One region of the Dysgonomonas sp. HDW5A genome, then DNA from elsewhere that is predicted to be linked to it. Evidence: riboswitches for the same ligand, from Rfam matches in the RefSeq annotation. Region 1 holds a riboswitch; the other holds the start of a gene.
What was found. A riboswitch is a leader RNA that binds a small molecule or an ion and turns the genes downstream of it on or off. The one in region 1 is predicted to bind cobalamin.
Positions count from the first base shown of each region.

Region 2: another riboswitch for cobalamin. It lies ahead of G7050_RS03725 (acyl-CoA carboxylase subunit beta); the one in region 1 lies ahead of G7050_RS11500 (threonine/serine exporter ThrE family protein).

Region 1 is NZ_CP049857.1:2,766,934-2,773,354, forward strand. Features, by position in the region: gene G7050_RS11490 (hypothetical protein) at 1-51, shown strand, start outside; cobalamin riboswitch at 745-952, opposite strand; gene G7050_RS11495 (threonine/serine exporter family protein) at 1,090-1,602, opposite strand; gene G7050_RS11500 (threonine/serine exporter ThrE family protein) at 1,615-2,397, opposite strand; cobalamin riboswitch at 2,594-2,797, opposite strand; gene G7050_RS11505 (hypothetical protein) at 2,918-3,718, opposite strand; gene G7050_RS11510 (prolyl oligopeptidase family serine peptidase) at 3,880-6,421, opposite strand, start outside.
Region 2 is NZ_CP049857.1:893,607-900,027, forward strand. Features, by position in the region: gene G7050_RS03720 (acetyl/propionyl/methylcrotonyl-CoA carboxylase subunit alpha) at 1-1,235, opposite strand, end outside; gene G7050_RS03725 (acyl-CoA carboxylase subunit beta) at 1,253-2,797, opposite strand; cobalamin riboswitch at 3,046-3,254, opposite strand; gene G7050_RS03730 (hypothetical protein) at 3,300-4,157, opposite strand; gene eno (phosphopyruvate hydratase) at 4,648-5,943, shown strand; gene G7050_RS03740 (inorganic pyrophosphatase) at 6,044-6,421, opposite strand, start outside.

The sequences.
Region 1 (6,421 bases):
GGGTTAAACGCAAATAAAACATCTGTTATTTATTGGAAAAATTACAATTAAGGTTTCAGTCCTCTTTTTACATTCTGTTTAACTGGAGAGATTGCACCTTTCAGATAATTAAGAATATAGAGAATGAAAAGTCTGTGTTTAATTGTAGATTTTTTCTGTTTATATCAATTTTAACCTATTCTTTTGCTCTTTTTTTGCGTGATTTAAAAACAATTGTATCACTTGTATGTTATATCTACACTAACGCCTTTTTATTACTAGGTTAAAAAGGACGAAGAATAAGATGAGTCCATAGTCTGTGAAGATTGTGGACTTTTTACGAGCATTCGATTACTTTAGAAAACACCTCTTGACTCATTTATAGGGTTAGAGGTGTTTTCTTGTAAATTTACAAACATTGGTTTTTAATATTATAACTAACTGCTCTGAGGAAGTATTGCTCAGATTATTTCTGTTTGGCAGTATCTTGTATATATGAAAAGCCCCAAGCATCACTGCTTAGGGCTTTCCAAATACTAAAACACCACAGCGGAATATCTTTCAGAATATTCCAATATTTTGTAACTAACAGAATCTTATCGGAATGTTATTATTCCGATTATTCAATTAGAGGATCTATGTAAACGCTTTTCTGACTTAGATATAGCATTACTTATAGCTTGATAGAAGCTATGGAGATTTGTTTAATCCTGAAAATGTATATCTGTCTTGTTGTGCGTCTTCAGCTTTATTCCTCGAAAGCTTCTAACGAATATTTATTTTGGCAGGTCTTCTGACTTACTCTGTCTGTCGAACATCCTTCCCATTTCTTGAATCGAAACAGTGGTGTGAGATTTGTTCAAAGACTGTTGTAGAGCTTACAGCAGCGGGTCTGTTCAGGAATTTCACCTGATTCTCTTTTCAGCATATATCCGTAAAATGGATTGATGCCACCAAAATCTGAAACAAAAATAATAAAAAAATCGAGAGTTTACCTTTCATTTCGGATATAAACTTTTCGGTTTTATTCTTATTTAAAGGAAAAGCCCCGAACAATCACTGCTCAGGGCTTTCTATACAAAATACTATAATTAGAAACTATCTATGTAATTATTCGGATTTAATCGATAGTGTTTTTCCGAGTTTAATTTCTTTAGCACTCTTTTTCCTGAAGAATAGTGCTCCCACGCAGATCCCTATTGCCAGCGAAAATAATAGGGAGGAAGTGAGTATAAAATTATATGCCGTTTCCTGCAAAATATGCGGTTCTTGAGTTGATAAACCATCTGTATAAATTCTGATCCATCCCATCATTGTTCGGTAAGCATACAATCCGGGAATCATGGTAATACATGCCGGCATCGTAAACACCACAGGTGGAGTATGCACTTTATGAGCACAGTATATACCTGCAATGCCAATAAATATACATCCGGCAAGAGTAGAGGATACTAACCCGAAATCGAAATAAAGAAGTATGAAGCGGATGCAATGTCCTATTCCGCCTAGCAGACCTGCTACATATACTACCCGCTTAGGTGTTTCGAAGAGCAAGGCAAACCCAACAGCTACCAGATACGCAAAAGCAATATCTTTGAACATCGAAAATATAAAATTGGTCATGCTGATTTAGTTTTAAAAATTACTTACCCCTATTAATGATATGCTGAGAGACATGCCTACTGCAATGCAAAGCAGTACAAAGCCACCAAATGCTCCACGTGCCAATGCGGTAGGCAGATATCCTTCGAAAAGATCTATAACCGAATTAATGAGTGGAACACCGGGAATTAAAAACAAAACAGAAGTTGCAATCGTTTTTTCGGGAGATTGTCCGATGTGATACAGCATATCCATTCCCGATATCATTGTTGTGACAAAAGCCGACAACAAAATGGCTATCATAGCATTAAATTTCCAGCCGATTACCTGTTGCCTTACAATTAACCCCACTGTAGCAGCAACAAAAGCAATAGAGCCGTTTATCCAGTCGCCACCTGCCAATATACATAGCGATGCACAGGCAAATCCTATGCCGATACGGATAAGCCATTTATTGTGTCGTGGAGTATGATGAATATCCGAAAGCTGTTTTTCAACTTCATCTATTGACATCTTTTCATCATAAGCTTTCCATGATAATAAGCTTATTTCGGTGAGAATGCCATAATGCACACCGTGCGTAGTAGCTTGACGATTGATAGTTGCTTTGTTTTCACGATTGTTCATGTCAACAACCGTAACAGAAATTCCGGTGAAAGAAATAAATAGATCGGTTTTAAAATGCCAAGTATCAGCAAAGCGTTGTACATTACGGTTGATACGTCCGCAATGTGCCCCTGATGATAGCAGTAGAGTACTCATATCGAGTATAAGTTGGGCAAACCGATCAGCCTGAATCATTTTGTCTGTTTCCACGTATGTAATTATTCGTTTGAAAAAATTATTACAAACAGATATTTTCTTCAGAAATATTAGACATAATCAACTTGTTTATGTACAAGTCTGAAATGTGCATCTAACAATCTTTAAAATCCTAAGATTGTTGTCTTTTCTAAAAAATAAATATCGTTATAAAATTTACGATTGGTTGCACCTCTAAAACCCGAGAGGATTGATCCTTTAAAATATTGGCAGGTCTTCTGACTTGCTCTATCCTTAAACTCCTTCCCGTTTATTATACAAAACAGTGGCGTAAGATTTGTTTAAAGACTGTTGTAGAGCTTACAGCAGCGGGTCTGTTCAGGATTTTCACCTGATTCCCTTTTCATCATTGCCTGTGGATACAGAAAATGACACCAAAAACTGAGGTAAAGATAATATATGAATTTGTCAAATCATAGCGATCTGAGCAATTTTAAGTTCACAAGACTAGTTACTTTTTCATAACAACAATAGATGGTTGTGCCTCAAGAGTGTGATAAATAGTTCGAATTGTTTAACGAGGCTCTGCATGAATTCTATATTCATTGTATTCACCATATTCTTCATAATGTGAGTATAGAACCATTTTTGATTTGGGAGTAATCCATATATTAAGAGGTTTTGCCCCTTCTACTCTGTTTTCAAATAATTGATTATACTCTTTTAGAAATAGATCTCCTTGTTTTTCGGTATATGTTGGTTCAGAATATAATGTGTTGATATAGTCCGATAGAATTTTTTCACTTTTTTGAGAGAAAGTTTTCTCATCATCCTTTCCTTCATTTAATAGAAATAAGGTGATAGCTGGAATACTGTCTTTTATAGATTGATATGTTGCAAAAGTATAATCTTTGGCTAAAATATCTGCATAAGCAGTAGATCCCTTAGACTCTTTGACATCTACCCAATTAAAATACAAAAAATCGGTATTCTTTTTGAGAACATTAATATCGATACTATCGGAAGTTATGATTTTATTATCTTTATACCCAAGCAGAATGGTTTTATACTTACCCGGGAGAAAGAAAACCTGACTCCATTGGTTGATAAAAAAATCTTTTTTAAGAAGATGAAAACGACCTAGATCAGGTACTGTCCATACTAACGAATCGTATGTGTTTTCTATATCGAATAGTGTCCCCCCTTCTTCTGAATACAAATTAAAAACAAACATTTCATAAATATTGCCTGTAGTTTGTTCTGCTTTAAACTTTAATTTTATTGTTGGGTTTGTAATTTCTTGGTTATCATCATCTGAATTAGAACACGATGAAATGAACAAACCAATTAATATCATGCAAATGGGGTATCTCATAGTATTATATATTTTATATCTAACAGAATTATAGTAGTATTGACGTAAATTGTATTTTACAAATATAATCTATAAAATTGATAGGGTAGGGATTCTTTAAAAAAAAGAAGGTCGATATGAAACGCTTCATACCGACTTTCTTATTATTAGAGGTGATTATTTTAGAAATCCTGATTTGTCAAAGTCCAGTCATTATCGAAAAATCCTGCAACTTCCATCCCTGTCAATCCATCTTTCAGAACATCTGCACGATAGATCATCAGATCAGGAAATCCGGTAATACCCGATATATAATTGTTTGGAGATGTAGCACGCATACCTGCATCACCTGTTCCGGCAACAACACCAACAGAGGCAGTATTGCTGTTTGGATGCGGATAAACGAAATAAGTGCCCAGATCATCCCCCGTGAAAGTTCGTCCGCCGGCTGTAATTACTCCTTTGCCAACTTGGATAGGACTGTTTTTTAGCAGCACAGACCAAGCACGGTTGTTATCTTTGTTTCCGTAGATTACGACATTACGATCAGGGTATTTAGCTACAGAATATTCAGTATCAGCAATTACGTCGATGGATCCGTTTCCTCGATAATAGAACGTTTCTGCATCAAAACGCGCTTTGTTTTGATACCACTCGTTTTCTTTAGCCGTTCCGTTTGTCGAATATACAAATACAACGTTATTAGTATAAGCGTTTTTGAATCCGCCATAACGTGCCGAGTATTTATGCTTTAGATTCATACCGTCTTTTATAAGCCATTTATCACCTTCAAGAGCTAAAATTGCTTTTTTAGCGGTAGGAACAGATAATGTTTGTCCTGCAATATCAATTGTTGCTTGTGCATTAGGCAGAGCCAATGCAGGAATATCAAGAACCAATAAGGTAACGTTTTCTATTTTGGTAACCTTTATTGTATCGTTACTCAAATTGACTTTTATATTACTAAAGTCGTATGGTTTGATTTGTTGTTCAACATTTACCCAATAATCAGTAGGAGAAATTGCCGGAGATGCTGTGTGAAAATCTATCTCTTTAACATCCTTAGCCTGAGGAATAGAATGACGAGAAAAGAATTCAAAAATAGGAGGCCAGTCGACACTATGATCGCCAAACCAATGTTCTCCTCCCGGATATTCGTAATAACAAAAATCGGGATGGAATTTGCCTAGTACCTCACGCATACGGCGAGCTTGTGAAGGAGAAACAACACTGTCGGCACTTCCGTGGAATACGTATACTCCCGATTGTTTCAAGTTGGGAGCTAACGATATAACACGACCTCCGTTACCACCACGCTTGAATGCGTTGTAGTTTGAATTTTTGTCATGCATATCGTCGCCTCTTCCTCTTCCATAAGCAGCAATATCGGGATAACCTGCCGATGGTGCAACTGCTGCAAACTTATCGGGGTAAGTTGTTCCCAGAAACCACGAGCCATGTCCGCCCATGGAGTGACCAGTGAGATATATTTTCGAATTGTCTGGCTGATATATACGTTTAGCTTCTGCTAAAACTTCCAGAGCATCCATGCGACCCCATTCTTCCCAGTTAAATCCGTAAGGACGACGATTGGTTGCGGCAATAATGTCTGTCCAATCTTTCGATTTGTATGCTCTTGCTTGATTGCGGGCTTCTACACCTGCTCCGTGAACGGTAAGCACCATTGCTTTTGTATCTTTCTGATTGTTACGTATGGCAGGAGCAACGCTAAAATACTGTACACTACCATCTATACCACTCACAAAGGTACGCTCGTGATGAGCCGAGGGTAAAACCTGACGTAATTCAACCTCTGTCTGGTCGATTACTTTTCCCGATTTATCCAGTAATTCGATTTTCGCCGTAACCTTTCCATCCGCAGAGCTACTGTTTGCAACGGCAGGAATTTTATATCTTAACTTTCTTACAGACAGTTGCATTACATCCTGAGTTTTATACTCTTCTTTTCGGCCGTCGGGAAGTGTAGCACGTATCGTTAATCCCTGTAACGGTTTTTCGGTTGAGTTTATTACCCGGATCGCAGCCCATTTAGAGTCGTCTTCTCCTATAATAATATCGGGAATGGTCATGTCACGTTTGGTGAACATAACAGGCTTATCGGGTTTCACCAATTTAGAAGCTACCTTGCCAAAACGTCCCGGTGTATAAACAAACTCGTTAAGACCTTTCTTTAGTTTAATTGGAGTCAGAGTATAACCAAAATCGTAATGATCGCCTTCGTGAGGCATTCCGTTTACGTATGTGCGTGTACCTCCTGTTGCTTCCAATAATACGATTTGCTCTTTGGGAGAATCATACGATGTGTATAAAAAAGCAGAACGCATTTCGGGACGCTTAAACAGTCCTGTAGAATCGGATTCCATAGCAGCCCATGTCCATTGAGGAAGTGCTTCCATGGCTTTTTCTCCATTGCTTTGAGCTAACCATTTCAGGTATGCATCTTCTACCTGACTGTCCATATTAGGATAGGAATAGCCAATTGTTGCATTGTTTGTCGGGGTTTTGAAATTGCCAGTAGCATATAGCCAGCCGATCATATCCTGTCCATTAAACAATGTTCCGGGATTAGTTCCACCCGGTAATAAAAAACCGTTGCGGAAATGGTGAGATACTTCTCCTTCATCAGTTTTTTCAATCTTTTCTTGTCCGAAAATTGTTACAATATTTTGTGCGGAGATATTGCTGGTGGAGATCATCGACATA
Region 2 (6,421 bases), 1.9 Mb from region 1:
TTCAATGTATTTTCGATAACTGTCGGACGGTCTTTAGCATGTACAATCAATTTAGCAACCATCGAATCGAAATAGGGAGTAATTTCAGAACCGGCTATAACTCCTTTATCCACTCTTATGCCTTCGCCTTCGGGAGTTCTTAATCCTTTAATGATTCCTGTACAGGGTGAAAATCCCGATTGCACATCCTCGGCATTGATACGACATTCGATAGCCCAACCATTTAGTTTCACATCACTTTGAGTAATAGGAAGTTTTTCGCCATTGGCTATCCGTATCTGCAATTCGATCAAATCAAGACCTGTTATCATTTCCGTAACAGGATGCTCTACCTGAACACGGGTATTCATTTCCATAAAAAAGAAATTACCTTGTTTATCAAGCAGAAACTCAACTGTCCCCAGACTGATATATCCTGCACCTTTCGCTAGAGAAACGGCAGCAGTAGCCATTTTTTCACGAAGTTCTTCGGATAGAGCAGGTGATGGAGCTTCCTCTAACAGTTTTTGATGTTTGCGTTGTACAGAACATTCACGTTCTCCGAGATGGATTACATTTCCGTGTGAGTCACCCACTATCTGAAATTCGATATGTTTGGGATTCTCCAAAAAACGCTCAATAAATACCGACGGATTATTAAATGCATTTTGGGCTTCAGATGAAGCTGAGAAATACATCTGCTTCATTTCCGATTTCTTATAAACCACACGCATACCACGTCCACCACCTCCGGCAGAAGCTTTTATGATAAGTGGAAAACCTATCTTTTCGGCAACATCCAATGCTTCTTCTAGTGTATCAACACTTCCATTGCTTCCACCCAACATAGGAACATTATTTTTTGCAGCTATTTCTTTGGCAATTACCTTATCACCCATATTTTGAATAATACGGGGCGAAGGCCCTATAAATACAATACCTTCTTCGGTACAACGAGTTGCAAACTGTGCATTTTCAGACAGATAACCATATCCCGGATGAATAGCATCGATATGATTTCTTTTGGCTAATAACACCAATGATTCTATATCCAGAAATTCGGGAATACCGCCATTATCTATATCGGGAAAATCGACAACTTTATCTACTGCCGACAAATAAAGAGCATTGGGCTCTTTAAGTGTACGAATACCCACCGCAGTAATCCCCATTATTTTGGCAGTCTTAGCTATGCGAATAGCTATCTCACCACGATTGGCTATTAATATTGATTTTATCTTATTCTTTTGTTTCATCTTGATTCTTATCCAAATTAAAGAGGCATATTGCCATGTTTGCGTTTTGGCTTATATTCGGTCTTTCTTTCGAGAGTCTTTAAAGATCTGATTATTTTATGGCGAGTCAGAGCCGGATCAATAACCTCATCTACAAATCCTTTTTCATCAGCAATATAAGGGTTGGTTACCTCTTCCCTGTATTTCTGAGTCAGTTCCTTTTTAAGCACCACCGGATTTTCCGATTCGCTCAACTCTTTTCTGTAAAGGATGGCAATTGCTCCATCGGGTCCCATTACTGCAATTTCGGCTGTAGGCCATGCAAAACTAAAATCGCCACCAATACCTTTGCTATTCATTACGATATATGCACCACCGTAAGCTTTACGCAAGATTACTGTAATCTTGGGAACTGTTGCATAAGTATATGCGTATAGTAATTTCGCTCCATGACGAATAATACCATCATGCTCCTGATCTGTTCCGGGTAAAAATCCGGGAACATCCTCCAGTGTTATAATAGGTATATTAAATGAATCACAAATATTGATAAAACGAGCCGCTTTTATGGACGAGTCAATATCCAATGTACCAGCCATTACTTTAGGCTGATTGGCTACAATACCTACCACCTGACCATCCAGACGGGCAAATGCTGTAAATATATTGGCTGCATGGTTTTCGGCAACTTCCAAAAATTCGCCTTTGTCGACAATCAGCTTTACAATATCTTTTACATCATAAGGTTTATCGGGATCATCGGGTACGATATTTCTCAAGCTCTCCTCTACCCTGCTGACAGGATCTTCCGATTGTATCAGTGGAGGATTCTCCATATTATTGGATGGCAGATAAGAAAGAAGTTTCTTTACTCCCAAGATCGTATTTTCATCGTCATTGTAAACAAAGTCAGCAACACCCGATTTAGTTCCGTGAACAGATGCACCTCCTAAATCTTCGGTAGATACTGTTTCGTTCAGAACTTCTTTTACCACATTAGGACCTGTTACAAACATATAGCTTGTGTCAGCCGTCATAAATATAAAATCGGTAAGAGCTGGAGAGTATACTGCACCTCCAGCAGCAGGTCCCATTATTACTGAAATCTGAGGGATTACCCCCGATGACATTACATTCCGTTTGAAAATATCAGCGTAACCATTCAAGCTGCTTACCCCCTCTTGAATACGGGCACCACCCGAATCAATAAGCCCGACAACAGGTGCTCCGGTTTTTAGAGCCATATCCTGTATTTTTACAATTTTAGCGGCATGCGAAATACCCAATGAGCCTCCCAATACACTAAAGTCTTGTGAATAGGCATAGACCAATCTTCCGTTTACAGATCCGTATCCGGTAACGACTCCATCACCTAAAGCTTCAACCGATTTACCAAACGAACCGCCTCCTACTGGAGGTGTATAAGCATCTGTTTCTTCGAATGTTCCTTCATCGAACAATAACAGAATACGTTCGCGGGCCGTTAACTTTCCTCGCTGATGTTGTCTTTTATAGTATGCTTCACCATACTGTTTATTTAATAGCTTTTCGCGAGCTACAAATTGTTCGTAAATTTTTCTCATTTTATTACTATAAAGATCCAAGACCTATTTAATATTTTTACCTACTAATATCTTTACTATTAAATCAATACTATATAATCTGCTTAACTTTACTCTGTTTTATCCAAAATTAGCGGTACAAGTTATAAAAAAGAAAAATTATAATTCTCTCCTACCCCATAAAATGACAATATGTAAAAATAATGACAGAATATTTACCAATCGTAAACATCTATAGTTAAGATTCTTTGCTTTGTTTCCCGAAAGCATCCGAATTCATTTATTTTGGCAGGTCTTCTGACTTACTTCATCCTGAACATCCTTCCCGTTTCATATTAAGAAACAGTGGTATAGAGTATTGTTCGAGAACTGTTGGCGAAGCTTACAGCAGCGGGTCTGTTCCCGATTTTCACAGGATTCCCTTTTCATTATTCTTTCAGCAATGTGACCGAATAACACCAAAACGATGCTACAAATATAAGTCATTTATTTTATCTATATCTCCTGCTAAGTTCTTTCTGCTTCAGCAGCCAACACTTTCATGCAAACCTACGACTTTGACTAATTGATCTTTGTCGGCAAATGACGAAAGATAAACCGTTGGTCTATAAAGATTATAATTATATGTCGTATTTAAGACCAAATCTGGAAAGCCATCATTATCAATATCACCTATAAATAATACCCTAAATATAGCATCTTCAAAGGTAGGGGTAGATGCTATCAATTGATTTATTTCTTTTCCGTCCTTATTCCCCTTGATATATAGTTTATAATTACTTACAATCATTTCATCTTTATTATACTCAGCAGGTTTTAAATCACCTGTTGAATATAGTGTATACGATGAGCCATTATATGTAAATGTCATTTTCTCATTCGGTTCAATAAAATCTTTGTCTAATGGTATTGTCTTTATCTCGTGAGATGACAAACGAGGCGAACTACTTATCAAGACCAAAGAAGTATCAATATGAGAAGTCTTAACTTCCCACCCTGTCCACTCTGATGAGTTGTGTTCGTTTTCATCCAAAACAACATCAAAAGCTTTTTGAATGGTAAGTGTAGTAGGTGCAATATAATATTTTCCTCTATCCCGAAAAATACCAAACCAGCCTTTATGTATCATTACGGGAGAAGTTTCATCTCCATGAAAAATACCTGTCGATAATACAAACAAAGGTAAATCCTTGCTTTTAGGATAAAGCTCTTCATCTATCCACTCCATATTATTAAAAAGGGAATCCGAACCTGCAATGCTGTCTTTTACTGCCAGAGCATCTCCTGCCATCTGAAAATCACTTTCATTCTTCGTTTTTGACGTCTCTTTACAAGCTATTAACGAGACACATGCCAATACCAGTACTATTATTTTTTTCATTATGTTACCAAAATTATTTTAAGCAATAATCCGAATCAGTTATTGAATTATTTTATCTATTTATATAAGGATCATTGAATAGCTAGACAAAGAAAAAAAGAACTCGTAAAAAAATTGTCACTTTTGTTACTTTTGTAACCTTTTCAACTATTAATCACTAATAAACAACGAATTAACAAATATCAAAAAGTAACATTCAGTAGTCAACTTTGTCACCTTTATTGTTTACTTTTTGTAGCTAATGACACTTTTTCGTAACACTTTTCAGTTACTGATTGGCATTAATAGTAAATATATAATGCAACGTTATTTAAGTATAACACTTAGTTGCACTTATGCTTACCAGAGTATAACAAAAGGTCTAAATCCTTAAAAAGCATTTTAGACTACAAAAGTATTTCAATAAACGAAAAAAAGAAGTATTTTTGTTACGCAAACGTGAAAAGTAAAATTTAGGACATATTATTTATTCAAACTAAAATAAACAAACATGAGAATCGAACGTATTTTCGGACGTGAAATCTTGGACTCAAGAGGAAATCCAACAATCGAAGTTGACGTAACACTAGAGTGTGGTGCATTTGGACGTGCTGCTGTTCCTTCAGGAGCATCTACAGGAGAGCATGAAGCTCTTGAACTTCGTGATGGAGACAAAAAAAGATACTTAGGTAAAGGTGTACAAAAAGCTGTAGCGAACGTAAACACTGTTATCGCTCCTGCACTTATTGGAGACTGTGCTTTGGATCAAAGAGGTGTTGACCTTAAAATGATCGCTCTTGACGGAACTCCTACTAAATCTAAATTGGGTGCTAACGCTATTCTTGGTGTTTCTTTAGCTGTTGCTAAAGCTGCTGCCAATGCTCTAGATATTCCATTGTACCGTTATATTGGTGGTACTAATACGTATACTCTTCCTGTACCTATGATGAACATCATCAATGGTGGATCTCACTCTGATGCTCCTATCGCATTCCAAGAGTTTATGATTCGTCCGGTTGGTGCTGCTTCTTTCAAAGAAGGTTTGAGAATGGGTGCTGAAATTTTCCACGCTCTTGCAAAAGAATTCAAAAGCAGAGGTCTTAGTACTGCTGTTGGTGACGAAGGTGGTTTTGCTCCTAAATTAAACGGTACTGAAGATGCTCTTGAATCGATCCTTAAAGCTATCAAGGCTGCAGGATATGAGCCAGCTAAAGACGTAACTATCGCTCTTGACTGTGCTGCTTCTGAATTCTTCGATAAAACTGCTAAAGTTTACGATTACACTAAATTTGAAGGTCCTAACGCAGCAAAACGTACTTCTGCTGAACAAGCTGCTTTCTTGAAAGAACTTTCTGAAAAATATCCTATCGATTCTATCGAAGACGGTATGGACGAAAACGATTGGGACGGATGGAAAAACCTTACTGATGCTATCGGCGACAAAGTACAACTTGTTGGAGACGACTTGTTTGTAACTAATGTTGATTTCTTGAAAAAAGGTATCGAACTAGGTTGTGCTAACTCAATCCTTATCAAAGTTAACCAAATCGGTTCTCTTACTGAAACATTGGATGCTATCGAAATGGCTCACCGTGCAGGTTACACTTCGGTAACTTCTCACCGTTCGGGTGAAACTGAAGATGCTACAATTGCTGACATCGCAGTTGCAACTAACTCAGGACAAATCAAAACTGGTTCTTTGAGCCGTTCTGACCGTATGGCTAAATACAACCAACTACTTCGTATCGAAGAAGAATTGGGTGACAAAGCTGTATATGGTTACAAACGTGTACAACGCAAAAAATAAGAATTACTTCTTATTCTGATATATAGAAGAAGCCGATATTCATTTGAATATCGGCTTCTTTATTTTTTATTCTCTTTGATAAAAAGACGCTAGAGCTTTATCATATGCCACAGACACTAAAATACTCGTTATAATCATCTATCGAACGCCTTATTACTTCGTAAGCAACATCTACATTATACACATGCGTCAAAACACATTTACGCTCGGTATCCCCCGGAATATCTTTGTAGGTAGTAAAGTAATGCTTCAAACGATCTATTACAGCAAAAGGTACATCACTGATATCACGATACGAGCTATAAATGGCATCATTATCAAGAACCGCAATCAATTTATCATCGGCTTGCCCGTGATCTATCAGACGAAAGCCTCCTATTGGACGTGCATTTACAATAATATCTCCATGTGTAATATCTTTCTCGGTCAATACACAAATATCTATAGGGTCATTATCTCCGACTATATCGGTTCGGTC